One region of the Homoserinimonas sp. genome, then DNA from elsewhere that is predicted to be linked to it. Evidence: predicted binding sites of a transcription regulator. Region 1 holds the regulator's gene; the other holds the start of a gene.
The links. The regulator HrcA, encoded in region 1, represses chaperone genes, less so after heat shock. The targets are predictions, from matches to a motif close to TTNGCACTCGNNNNNNNCGAGTGCNAA.
Positions count from the first base shown of each region.

Region 1 (6,589 bases):
GGTTGAGCTGGGCGCGCGAGTTCTTGAGCAGGCCGGTCTTGCCCGGCGAGAGGCGGCCACCGTGTTCTTCGGCGGCGGTACTCCGACTCTGCTGCCAGCATCCGATCTGGTGTCGATGCTCGACGCCGTTCGCTCGGCCTGGGGTGTTGCCGAGGGAGCCGAGGTTACGACCGAGGCGAACCCCGACTCCGTCGACCTCGATTACCTCCGCACTCTCAAACATGCGGGATTCACGCGGGTGTCGTTCGGCATGCAGTCTGCGGTTCCGCACGTCTTGGCCACGCTTGAGCGCACGCACGACCCCGAGCGCATCCCGCTCGTTGTTCAGTGGGCGCGCGAGGCGGGTCTCGATGTGAGCCTTGACCTGATCTATGGCACGCCGGGGGAGTCGCTCGACGACTGGCGGCGGTCGCTCGAGCACGCCATCGCCCAGAACCCTGACCATCTTTCGGCCTACGCGCTCATCGTCGAAGACGGCACGAAGCTCGCCCGGCAGATTCGTCGCGGTGAGGTCTCGCAGCCTGACGACGATCTCGAAGCCGACATGTATGAGCTTGCGGATCGGATGCTCACAGACGCCGGGTTTGAATGGTACGAGGTGAGCAATTGGGCCAGGGGTGCTGAGCATGCCTCCCGTCACAACCTTGCGTACTGGCGCGGTCATGACTGGTGGGGGGTCGGCCCTGGTGCCCACAGCCACGTTGGTGGGGTTCGCTGGTGGAACGTGAAGCACCCCGCAGCGTACGCCGACAGGGTGTTGGCGGGTCACTCGCCAGCGGCCGGGCGCGAGACGCTCGATGCCCAGACGCGCCGCACCGAGAGCATCCTGCTGTTGTCACGCATTCGCGACGGCCTCGTGATTGCCGATCTGGATGCTGGCGCTCGGTCTGCCGTTGCCGGCCTTATCGCCGACGGTCTCGTCGATGGCGCTGCCGCGGTGCGCGGCTCGATCGTGCTCACGGTGCGCGGTCGGTTGCTCGCCGACGCCGTGGTGCGGCGGCTGTTGCCCGAATCCGACTAGCGCGCGGCACGCCAGACCCGGGCCGCTGCCGCTATTTAACGAACTCGATCGAGAGCGGGTAGGTGTAGTACTGCCCGTCGTTGGCCTTGATGGCGGCGATGATCATAAAAATGATCGCGGCGATCTCGATGCCGGTTATGGCGACCCAGAGAAAGATGAATCCCACTCCGAAGGTGAGCACGCCGACGATGGACAGAATGATCGCCGCGCCAACGATGTAGATGATCAGCGAGATCTGAAAGTTGAGTGCGCTGCGTGTATGCGCGCGCACAAACGGCCCCCGCTCTTTAAGGACGAGATAGCCGATGAGCGAGGGAAAAATGCCGAAGATGATGCCGCCCAGGTGAATCAGGGTCGACCACATCTTCTCGTCGCTCGGATTCATGGGCTGTACTGCCTGATATCCGCCGGCGGGGGGTGGAGGTTGGTTCGTCATGCTCGCCATTAAACATCCACTCGGCGTTTTTAGGCATTGCGGCGCGTTAACGCGAATGGCCGAGGGCGTTAGCCCCCGGCCATCTGAACCCGCGTTGCGCTACTTGATGAGGCGCAGGGCGAACGGGTAACGGTAGGACTGCCCGTCCTTGGCCTTCACGAAGCCCTGGATGCAGAAGATGATGGTGACGACCCAGAGGGCGAACGTCAGCAGGCCGGCGAAGAGGCCCCAGATGCCGAAGGTGACGACGGTCAGGATCGAGTTGATGATCATAATGGCCACGTGTGCGATGGTCACCGTGATCTGAAAGTTCACGGATTCCTTGCCCTCGGAGTTGGTGAACTGGCCGCGGTCCTTGAAGACGAGCCAGATGATGAGGGGTGGCAGGATCCAGAGGATGCCTCCCAGGTGAGCGAACGATGCCCACTGGCGGTCTTCCTGCTGGCTGAGGGGAGTGGCCGGTGCTCCGGCGGTGGGGGTCTGATCGGTCATTGCACGTGCCTTTCGGGAACTATCGCCCGGGGCGTTCCAGGGCGAGTGCTGGCCAATGGCCCCTGATCCAGGGCGACGCAGGCAATGGATAAGGTAGCGGTCGACGCTCACGCTCGCAATGCGAGGCACGTCACGGGCGCGATACAATTGGCAGTCGAGGTATAAGAGTGCCAATGTGGAGGGATTAGTCATGGTGTCGGATCGCGGCCTGGATGTGCTGCGCGTCATCGTGCAGGACTACGTGGCCTCCCGCGAACCCGTTGGTTCCAAGTCCATTGTCGAGCGGCATTCGTTTGGGGTGTCGGCGGCGACCATTCGCAGCGACATGGCGCAGCTCGAAGAAGAAGAGCTCATCACGGCTCCTCACACGTCGTCGGGGCGGGTTCCCACCGACAAGGGGTACCGGGTCTTTGTTAACCAGCTCGCCGACGTCAAGCCGTTGTCGAGCGCTCAGCGTCATGCGATCGAAGCATTTTTGGGCGATTCCGCCGATCTCGACGATGTGCTCGCCCGCACGGTCAGATTGCTGTCACAGCTGACACACCAGGTGGCGCTCGTGCAGTATCCGTCGCTGGGTCGGTCGCGCATCCGCCATGTTGAGCTCGTCCAGCTGAGCGACACCCGCCTTATGACGGTGTTGATCACCGACACGGGTCGCGTTGAGCAGCGCATCATTGAAGTGACGACCACGGGCAGCGAAGCCGATATCGCGGCGATTCGCGCCCGGCTCAATGCCGAGCTGACAGGTCTCGGCCTCACGGAGGCTGCGACTCATCTCACCTCGTTCGCCGACGGCCTTGAACCAGCGCAGCGGCCCCTGGCCGGCCTCATCGCCGAGAGCCTGTCTGAGCAGGTCCTCGCCAATCGCCAGGACAAGCTCGTGATGGCCGGAGCGGCCAACTTGGCCCGCACCGGCGACGACTTCAGCGGCAGCATATTTCCCGTTCTCGAGGCCATCGAGGAGCAGGTGACCCTGCTCAGGCTGTTTGGCGAGATGGAGCAGGAGGTCGGCTCGATCTCCGTGCGCATCGGGCGCGAGAACGAACAGTACGGCCTCGCCGAGGCATCCGTTCTGAGCTCCGGGTACGCTGCTTCGGGCGGCGAGCTGGCTCAGCTCGGGGTCCTGGGCCCAACCCGCATGGACTACTCGAGCAACATGACGGCGGTTCGGGCTGTAGCGCGCTACCTATCCAAGCTTCTCGGCGACAACTAAGACTTCTCCAGAGGAGACCGACCCCGGTCGGTTTCGCACGATCATATTGAGGAACAACATTGGCAGACCACTACGAAGTTTTGGGCGTCGAGCGCTCGGCAACCCCCGAGGAGATCAAGAAGGCCTACCGTCGGCTTGCGCGTGAGTTGCACCCCGACGTGAATTCGGCCCCCGACGCATCGGAACGCTTCAAAGAGGTCACGCACGCCTACGACGTTCTTTCGGATCCTCAGCAGCGCCAGTCCTATGACATGGGCGGCCAGCAGGGCTTCGGTGGCGGTGGCTTCGGCGGTTTCGGAGACATCTTCGAGACGTTCTTCGGCGGAGGTGGGGGCGGAACCCGCCCGCCGCGCTCCCGTACGGAGCGCGGCCAGGATGCGCTCATCCGCGTCGAGATCGAGCTCGCCGATGTGATCTTCGGCACGCAGCACGAGGTCGAGGTCGATACCGCAGTCACCTGCAAGACGTGCGGCGGCTCGTGCTGTGCGCCGGGCACCGACCTCGCCACATGCGACATCTGTGGTGGTAGCGGCCTCATCCAGCGCTCTGTGCGCAGCCTGCTCGGCAACGTCATGACCTCGAGCCCGTGTGGAACGTGCCGCGGGTACGGCACCGTCATTCCGAACCCGTGCCCCACGTGTTCCGGCCAGGGCCGCGTTCGTGCCCGTCGCCGTATCCCCGTAGACATTCCCGCCGGAGTCGACACGGGGCTGCGCTTGCAGATGCCTGGTCAGGGGGAGGTCGGCGCTGCCGGAGGCCCCAACGGCGACCTATACCTCGAGATCAAGGTGCGCCACCACGATGTCTTTAGCCGCAATGGCGATGACCTGCTCGCAACGCTTGAGGTGCAGATGACGGATGCCATTCTTGGCACGACCGCCGTCTTTGAGTCGCTCGATGGCCCTGTCGAGGTCGAGGTCAAGCCGGGAACGCAGAGCGCCGAGGTCATTACGGTCAAGGACCGCGGAATCACGCACCTCCGCGGTGCTGGCCGCGGCGACCTCAAGATCGGTGTTCAAGTACTCACCCCGACCAAGCTCAATTCCAAGTCGCGCGAACTCGTGCAGGAGCTTGCCCGTTCGCAGCATTCCGTGCCTCCGCACCTGTCGCACTTTCAGCAGGGACTCTTTCAGAAGCTCCGTGACCGGTTCCTCAACCTGTAGATGGCGCACTTCTACCTCGCAGAATCCCTCGCCTCTGCCAGCGTCGGCGCGACAGTGTCGATTACGGGCGCCGAGGCAAAGCACGCCGTCAGCGTGAGCCGCATCCGGGTCGGGGAGTCGTTGTCGATTGGCAACGGGGCAGGTCTCGTCGTCACCGGTGAGGTGACCGAGGCTCGGCCCGATCTGCTGAGCGTTGTCGCGCAGACCGTGACGCAGGTTCCTCGGCCGACACCGGCGCTCGTTCTCGCCCAAGCCCTCGCCAAGGGCGGGCGGGATGAGAGCGCGGTGCAGTCGGCGACAGAACTCGGGGTAGACACCGTCATTCCGTGGGCGGCTCAGCGGTCGATCGTTCGCTGGGATGCCGCCAAGGCGTCCAAGGGCAGGGAACGCTGGCATTCGATCGTGCGCGAGGCGAGCAAGCAGTCGATGCGCCCGTGGGTGCCCGCCGTTGGCGAGGTGGCAACGACCAAACAACTGGCGGTGCGGGGTGGCAGCGCGCTCATCCTGGTCCTTGAACCGACCGCGGAGAGGCGGCTCACGGAGCTCAGCAGGGATGAGCTTGAGAGGCACGACGAGATCGTGTTGGTCGTGGGCCCTGAGGGGGGTGTCGCTGATGGCGAACTCTCGAGCCTGCGCGAAGCAGGCGCTGTTCTCGTCAAGCTCGGCGACGGCATCCTCCGCACCAGCACTGCCGGGCCTGCCGCGATCGCCGTGCTCAATGCGCAGCTTGGTCGTTGGTAGCCACCGCCCTGAGGCGTTTGCGCTTAAGCTTGTGGCATGTCTGCCGCAGCCGAACCATCGATCTTCTCCCGCATCATCGCCGGTGAAATTCCTGCCGATGTCGTGTTCGACGGCGAGCGTGTTATCGCCATTCGCGACATTGCGCCTAAGGCGCCCGTGCATTTGCTGGTGATTCCCCGCGACCCGCAGTACCGCAACGTTGCAGAACTTGCGGCCGGCGATCCGAGCCTGCTCGCGGAGATGGTTGCGACGGCGCAGGCCCTGGCGGATGAGCACTGTGGAGGCGAGTTCCGCCTCGTATTCAACACCGGCGAGAGCGCCGGCCAGACCGTATTCCATGTGCACGCTCACGTTTTGGGCGGCACCCTCTCGGAAGGCTCCCTTGGCGACTGACACTGCACGGACCGGCGGAGCAAGCAATGACTCGCTTCGCACGGTGATCCATGTCGATACGGTCTCGATGGTCGACCTCCTGGGGCCGCAGGACCGGTTGCTGCGTACGATCGAGGATCAGCATCCGCTTGTCTCGGTCTTCGTTCGTGGCAACGAGATCGCGCTTGAGGGGCCAGCTGCACAGGTTCGCGCAGCCAACACGCTTGTCGAGGAGCTTCTCGCTCTGGCTGGCGAGACCCACGAGTTGACCGATCGTGACGTCACCGAGTCTGCCCGCATCATCGCGGGCAGCTCTGGCGAGCGGCCGACGGATGTGCTCGGGCAGACGATTCTGATGAGCCGGGGCAAGAGCATTAGGCCCAAGACCTCAGGGCAGCGGGCGTATGTCGATGCGATCGATGAAAACACCGTCGTCTTCGGCATCGGCCCCGCCGGCACGGGAAAGACCTACCTGGCGATGGCCAAGGCGGTGCAGGCCCTGCAGCGCAAGGAGGTCGACCGCATCATTCTCACGAGGCCTGCCGTCGAAGCTGGTGAGCGTCTTGGGTTTTTGCCCGGCTCGCTGACCGACAAGATCGACCCTTATCTGCGACCCCTCTACGACGCGCTCAACGAGATGATGGACCCGGAGGTCGTGGGCAAGCTCCTGGCCATCGGCACGATCGAGGTCGCCCCGCTGGCCTATATGCGAGGGCGCACGCTGAACAACTCCTTCGTGATCCTTGACGAGGCGCAGAACACCACGCCGGAGCAGATGAAGATGTTCCTGACGCGTCTCGGATTCGGGTCGCGCATGGTCGTCACGGGCGACATCACGCAGGTCGACCTGCCAACGGGCACGAGTGGTCTCACTCTCGTGACGCAGGTGCTCGACACCCTTGACGACATCCATTTTTCGTACCTCACGAGCGACGATGTCGTGCGGCACACGCTGGTAGCCCAGATCGTGGATGCCTACACCCGGTACGACGAAGACCGGCAGCGCGTTCGCGCAGACCGACGAGACGCCACAGGGCGCGGAGAGAGTGCACTATGAGCATCGAGATCAACAACGAGTCGGTTGTGGAGGTCGATGAGACCGCCCTGCAGCGCCTGGCGACCTACGCGCTCGACGAGCTCCACGTGCATCC
Region 1 covers NZ_JBACFR010000056.1:1,817-8,405, forward strand. The annotation lists gene hemW (radical SAM family heme chaperone HemW) at 1-1,021, shown strand, start outside; gene AC062T_RS02830 (DUF4870 domain-containing protein) at 1,053-1,457, opposite strand; gene AC062T_RS02835 (DUF4870 domain-containing protein) at 1,557-1,949, opposite strand; gene hrcA (heat-inducible transcriptional repressor HrcA) at 2,140-3,162, shown strand; gene dnaJ (molecular chaperone DnaJ) at 3,222-4,325, shown strand; gene AC062T_RS02850 (16S rRNA (uracil(1498)-N(3))-methyltransferase) at 4,326-5,066, shown strand; gene AC062T_RS02855 (histidine triad nucleotide-binding protein) at 5,103-5,459, shown strand; gene AC062T_RS02860 (PhoH family protein) at 5,527-6,495, shown strand; gene ybeY (rRNA maturation RNase YbeY) at 6,492-6,589, shown strand, end outside.

Region 2 (6,589 bases), on a different contig from region 1:
AGCGGGTCGGCGTGCTGGATCGCTTTGAGCAGCAGCTCGGTTCCGGTGTCGTCTTTGTCGGTCTTGCCGAGGTCGACCCCACGATCATCGCGTCGGAGGCCGCGGCCGCAGAGGCGAGAGCCGCAGGCGCAGACATTGTTATCGGTGTGGGTGGCGGCAGTGCACTCAGCCAGGCCAAGGCCGTCGCGCTGCTCCTCACCAACGAGGCTCCCGTCGAGCAGTACGAGGGAATCGGCCTGGCCCCGCATCGCCCCGCGCCCTTCATCGCGGTTCCCACCACGGCAGGCTCCGGCAGCGAGGTCTCCAACGCATTCGTGCTCTACAACACCGAGAGCAGCCACAACGTGGGCATGCGCGGCTGGGGTTATGAGCCCGATATCGCGGTTCTCGACGGCAATCTTCTCGTCGGGCTCCCCGAGGTTCCCATGCGCGATGCTGCTGCGGATGCTCTCAGCCACGGCTTCGAGGCCCTGTGGGCCAAAGGAGCAACCCGGTTCACCGACACCGTCGCGCTCGCCGCGGTGCGGACGATCCGCGAGACGCTTCCCCGCGCGCTTAAGGAGCGCCGGCCCGAAGACCTCCAGGCCCTGCTCGAGGCGTCGACCATGGCCAACTTTGCCTGCGGCAACGCCGGGCTGAGCCTCATCCACGCCCTCTCCGGCTCGTCGAAGATCCGCATCGCTCACGGCCGCCAAAACAGCGTGCTGCTGCCGATCGTCGCGGAGTTCAACCGCAGTGTCGTCTCACCGGAGGTCAGCGTCGAGATCGATCTGCTGCCCGAGCTCTATGCGGCGGCGGGCATCCCATCGGCATTTGAGGCCGACGAGCTCATCGCCACGGCAGAAGACGAGTTCTTCGAGGCCGGGGCGACCAGCCCGTTCCGCCGCAACAACCGCCGCGACTCCAGTGATGAGCAAATACGCGAGCTTGCTCGCCTCGCCACCACTCCGCGCTAGTCGCTCGCCCCCTGACTTCGTTCCAACCAAAGGACCCATCGTGACCATCACTGACACAGCATCCGCCACCGGCATCTCCAACCTTGCCCTGATCGGGGGCGAGCGCCGCGGCGCCTCCGACGGTGCGACGATCGACGTGATCAACCCGTCGAACGGCCAGGTCATCACCACGATTCCCCGACTCACTGCTTCGGATGTCGACGATGCAGTCGCCGCCGCCAAGTCGGCGTTTCCCGCATGGGCGGCCCTTGAGCCTCTGCAGCGCGCCAAGTATCTCGACCGTCTCGCCGACGCCATCGAGGCTAACGGCGAAGAACTGGCCGCCCTCGACTCGCTCGATAACGGCAGTCCGCTTCACGAGATGCGCCGCGACAGCAACGTCGCCGCGGCACAGCTTCGCTATTACGCTGGGCTCGTTCTCGAGGCCCAGGGCTCGACCATCCCCTCCAGCAGCGAGCGCCTCATGTACTCGCTTCGCCAGCCCTATGGTGTCGTCGGCCGCATCAGCGCGTTCAACCACCCGCTGCTGTTCACGGTCGGCAAGATGGCTGGCGCCCTTGCCGCCGGCAACACGGTCGTCACCAAGCCGTCTGAGCACACATCGCTCTCGTCGCTTGCTGCGGCCGACATCATTAACGAGATCTTCCCTCCCGGCGTCATCAACGTGATCACGGGATACGGCCACGAGGCAGGCGACGCGCTTGTCGCTCACCCCGACGTTCAGCGACTCGCCTTCATTGGCGCAGATGGCACGGGCCGCATGATTCAGCGCCGCGCAGCCGAGGTGGGCGTCAAGCACGTCACCCTCGAGCTCGGTGGCAAGAATCCACTCGTGATCTTCCCCGACGCAGATGTCGACAAGGCCATCGCGGGGGCGCTCAACGGCATGAACTTCACGTGGCAGGGCCAGTCGTGCGGCTCGACCTCTCGCCTCATCGTGCACCGCTCGATCCACCGCCGCGTTGTCGATGCTCTCGCCGAGAAGATGGAGGCAATCCGTTCGGGCATGCCCCACGACGCAAACACCGACACGGGTGCGATCGTCAACAAGCAGCAGTTCGACAAGGTGATGAAGTACATCGAGATCGGAAAGTCCGAGGGTGCTGACCTTCTTGCCGGTGGCTACCAGGTCACCGATGGCGAGCTTGCCAACGGCCTCTTCGTTCGTCCGACCCTCTTCGACAACGTCGACCCGTACGGGCGCCTTGCCCAGGAGGAGATCTTCGGGCCGGTTCTCGCGGCGATGCCGTTCGACACCTACGATGAGGCCCTCACGATCGCCAACAGCGTGCAGTATGGCCTCACCGCCAGCGCGTTCACGCAGGACCTGCGCACGGCCCACGCCTACGCCCGCGACGTCCAGGCCGGATATGTCTGGATCAACGAGACCTCTCGCCACTTTCTTGGTAGCGGATTCGGCGGTTACAAGAACTCCGGCATCGGGCGCGAGGAGAACCACGAGGAGATCCTCTCCTGGACGCAGGCCAAGAACGTCTCGGTCCTCTTCGGCGACGGTGGCCCCGCCGGCCACTAGGCCATAGCGGAGGGATGCATCATGACAACAACCTATTCGGCCAGAGACCTGATCTACGAGGCAGAGACCGCGCAGCTCGTCAGCGACGCGAGCCGGGCGCTCGCGTTCGGTGGGCTTTCTGACCTCGTATGGGGCCACGTCTCGGTGCGCGACCGCGACGGCAGAGGCGTGTGGATGAAGTCGTCTGGCCTCGGTTTCGAGGAGATCACCCCCGACAATGTGGTGCTCGTTGACTGGGACGGCAACGTCGTCGTCGGCGACGGGCCCCGGCATATCGAGTTCTACATCCACACGTCGATCTATCGGGCGCGGCCCGATGTGAACTCGGTCGTGCATGCCCACAGTGACGCGGTCAACGCGTGGTGCGCCCTTGAGGTGCCCATGCGGCCACTCACGCATGCGGGCATGTTGTTTGCAGAGCCGCAGTTGCCCCGGTTCACCGAGACAATGAACCTCATCCGAAATGCCGAGATGGGCGTTCGCTTGGCCGACGTACTCGCCGACAACGTCGGCGTGCTCATGCCCCAGCATGGTTTCGCCATGACGGGTCCGGATGTTGCCACGGCGGTCATGACGGCGGTGCTCCTTGAGCGGGCCGCCACAACAATGCTCAGCGCGCTCAGCGCCGGCGAGGTTAAGACCTGGGCATCCGAAGCCGACCTGGCCGAGTTTGAGTGGGTGCCGGCACAACTTCGCGCTGGCTATGAGTACCTGGTGAGGGGTGCCAGCGCGCGCTAAAAAGCGGTGTCAGCACCCCTGCTCACGGGTCGCAGACAGCTCAGAGCTATGAGCTCATCTCCTTGCGCTCGCCCTCCTTCGAGGTGATCTGAATCTTGCGGGGCTTTGCCCTCTCGGCAACGGGCACCGTCACCGAGAGCACCCCGTTCTCGTAGGTTGCCGTGATGCGTTCAACGTCGACTCCATCGCCGAGCGTGAACTGGCGCATGTAGCTGCCGTACGGCCGCTCGTGGCTGAGCCATTTGACCGATTCGTTCACGGGAGCGCGGCGTTCTGCCCTAATCGTGAGCAGTTGCCCGTCGACATCAAGGTCGACGCTGGAAGGGTCAATTCCGGGCATGTCGGCGTTGAGGACATACTGGTCACCCTCCCGGAACAGGTCAACCGGCATCAGTCGCGGGCCGCGAGCGGTGTCGAACGCGCCAGAGGCGAGTCGATCGATGTGTCCGAGAAAATCGAGTGGGTTCGACATGATTGTCTTCTTTCGTCTCCGAGTGAAGGGTCATGCAGGGCGCGTGTGACCCCTTGTGAGCGAGTGAATGGTGCTCTGCTCCGGAGAGTGCCACGCAATGGTGCGAGTTAGCGGAGTGGTGGCCGATGATCAGCTGAGCGCTCGGTGGGTGCCGAACAGCTCATGAGCGGCACCTCCCCGCACGAGGGCGAGTTCGTGACGAGAGAGCCCTGCGGAATTGAGCCAGGTCACGCCGTCGGAATAGTCGAGAAACGCGTGCGTGCGAGTCCAGTCGGTGCCCCACATCACGCGCTGCGGGCCAAAGGCGGCGAGCAGGGCGTGCAGCTGCTCGTGGATGTCCGGGTAGGGGTGCTGCTCGTGCGAGAGAGCGGGCATGCCCGTCGCCTTCACGGCGACGTTGGGCAGCGCGGCCAGTCGAAGAATCTCGGGTAGCCGATCGAACGGATGCTCGGGGGCAGGCGGTACGGGGGAGGAGCCGAGCCCGAGGTGATCGATCACAACGCTCAAGCCGGGGTGTCGCTCGGCGATGAGGCGAGCATCCGCCGCGCTGGGCCCCAGCGCAACGCACAGCGGAATACCCCGATTCTCCAGGTCGCCGAGCAGCGCGGTGTAACCGCCAGCGGCGAGCTTCTCGCGCTCGGCTGGTGCCCACAGCATGAGCCGCAGCCCGACAAGCCTGCTGTTGCTGGCGCACTCCGCCACGAACTCCGCCTGGTCGACTCGGCGCGGGTCGACGGGCGCGACCACGCAGAATCGGCCCGGGAACTGCTCGGCTACCTCGTAGGCGTATGACGCGTCGGCGAGGTAGTTGAGCCAGGGCGAGACGATGATCGCCGAGTCGACGCCGGCGGCATCCATCAGGGCTATGGTCTGTGCCCCCGTGGCCTGCGCAAGAGGCGAGCCAGCGCCCGTCCATGGTCGTGCTGCCGTGTTCGATTCAAACACGTGCAGTTGCGCATCGATCACGGGCATGACGGGGTCCTAAATGACGAAGTTCGTGAGCGTCTCGGGCGCGAACAGGTCTTCTGGCTCGTGAAGCTTCGTGATGAGCCCCTGATCGTAGGAGTAGCGCAAGAACGCTGCGAGGGTCGCTCGGTTGGGTTCGAGGCCGTAAGACCAGTAGTCGTCCCCCATCGTCTCGCGCACTTTGCGGGCGGCAAGGTAGCTGAAGGGGTTCATGCTGCTGAGCGCCGCCGTCTCCTCGGCTCTGTCGGTGACGATCTTCTTCGCCTCAGTGAATGCCTTCATGAGGGACCGGGCCATCCAGCGGTTCTGCTCGTAGATATCACGGCGAATCACCACAACATGCATTATCGGAAATATGCCGGTCCGCTCGAAGTAGGCGAGCTCTTCTTCTTCTGTGTTCTCCCACAGGCGGCGCACATTGGGGTTGCGATCGAGATAGGAGTTGGGCAGGCGAGGTGTGTGCAGGGCATCGATCTCGCCGCTGATGAGCATCGCGTCGAGGGTCTTGCCCTCTGGGATGGGAGCGATATCGATTCCGGGAGGAGTGATGGCGATCTTCTCGTGACGGCCAGGCGTGTGGAGCCCGCCCGTGCGGTATTTGACCGAGTCGACGGGCACGCCGTAGTCCTCGGCGAGGAAGCCCCGGATCCACACGGTCGCGGTCATCTGGTACTCGGCGACACCCACGGTTTTGCCGATCAAGTCCTGAGGCGTCTTAATGCCCGAGTTGGCGTTCACATAGACGCCGTTGTGACGGAATGCCCGTGAGGGGAACACGGGGATAGCCACGAATTCGTTCTTGCGCTCAAGCGTGAGCGAATACGACGACAGCGACATCTCCGAGACGTCGAACTCACCGTACACGGCCGTGCGGTAGAAGATCTCCTCTACGGGCAGGTTGAGCACATTGAGGTCCAGGCCCTCGGCCTGAACGCGCCCGGTCGCGAGCGCCGAGGTGCGGTCGTAGTCGCCGCACGCGAGAAGGATGGGTTTCTTCATGGGGAGCCAATCGTCGGGCGGTCGTCGAGCCGCCAGCAAAAAGTGAAATGGATGCTCGGCGCGTTACGCCGACGAGCCGCCGTCGACTGCAAAGACGCCGGCGGTGCAGTAGCTGCTCTGGTCGCTCAGTAGCCAGGCGGCGAGCCCGGCAACCTCGGTCGGCTTACCAAAGCGACCGAGCGGCACGGTGCTGAGAAAGAACGCCTTGCGCTCTTCTGGGGCTGCGAGAAGCGTGGGGGTCTCGGTGGGGCCGGGCAGAATCGTGTTGACCCGAATGCCGTACTCCGCCGCCTCAATCGCCACCGTCTTCGTCAGCGAGATGATGGCCGCCTTGGTGGCGGAGTAAAAGCCCGTGTTGGGAGCGCCCTGAAGCGCGGTTCCCGATGACGTGTTGAGGATGGTGCCGCCCTGACCGTGATCGCGGGCATGCGCGATCATTCGCTGCATTCCTCGTACGGTGCCCATAATGTTCACGTCGAGCAGCTTCGCTGCCGCCGTAAGGTCGAGGTCGGCTAGCGGCACCCGTGGAGCGGTGATTCCGGCGTTGTTGAAGAGCGCGTCAACGCGACCGAAGCGGTCGATGCACTCGTCGAAATAGCTGTCAACGTCGGCGAGAGAGCCGATATCTGCCGTGATGCCGATGGCCTTGTCGCTGCCGAGTTCAGCAACGGCGGCGGCTACGGCGTCAGCCGAGATATCCACGATGGCGACCCTGGCGCCGTTCTCAACGAGAGCGCGGGCGGTGGCGAGGCCGATGCCGTTGCCGCCCGCCGTGACGATGATCGATTTGCCGGCGAGACCGTCGATAGTCATGAGTGCTCCTTGTCGTCGCGCTGGGTCAGTCGGCGATTTCAACGGCGAGCCACTGTGGGCACTCCTGCGAGTCGGCGAGGAACAGGGGGTAGTCGTCAGAGACTGCCTTCT
Region 2 covers NZ_JBACFR010000297.1:23,920-30,508, forward strand. The annotation lists gene AC062T_RS13500 (iron-containing alcohol dehydrogenase) at 1-956, shown strand, start outside; gene AC062T_RS13505 (aldehyde dehydrogenase family protein) at 997-2,490, shown strand; gene AC062T_RS13510 (class II aldolase/adducin family protein) at 2,512-3,228, shown strand; gene AC062T_RS13515 (Hsp20/alpha crystallin family protein) at 3,275-3,700, opposite strand; gene AC062T_RS13520 (amidohydrolase family protein) at 3,830-4,672, opposite strand; gene AC062T_RS13525 (ABC transporter substrate-binding protein) at 4,682-5,665, opposite strand; gene AC062T_RS13530 (SDR family NAD(P)-dependent oxidoreductase) at 5,729-6,478, opposite strand.
Region 2: the regulator HrcA is predicted to act here: its motif matches at 3,768-3,794, upstream of AC062T_RS13515 (Hsp20/alpha crystallin family protein).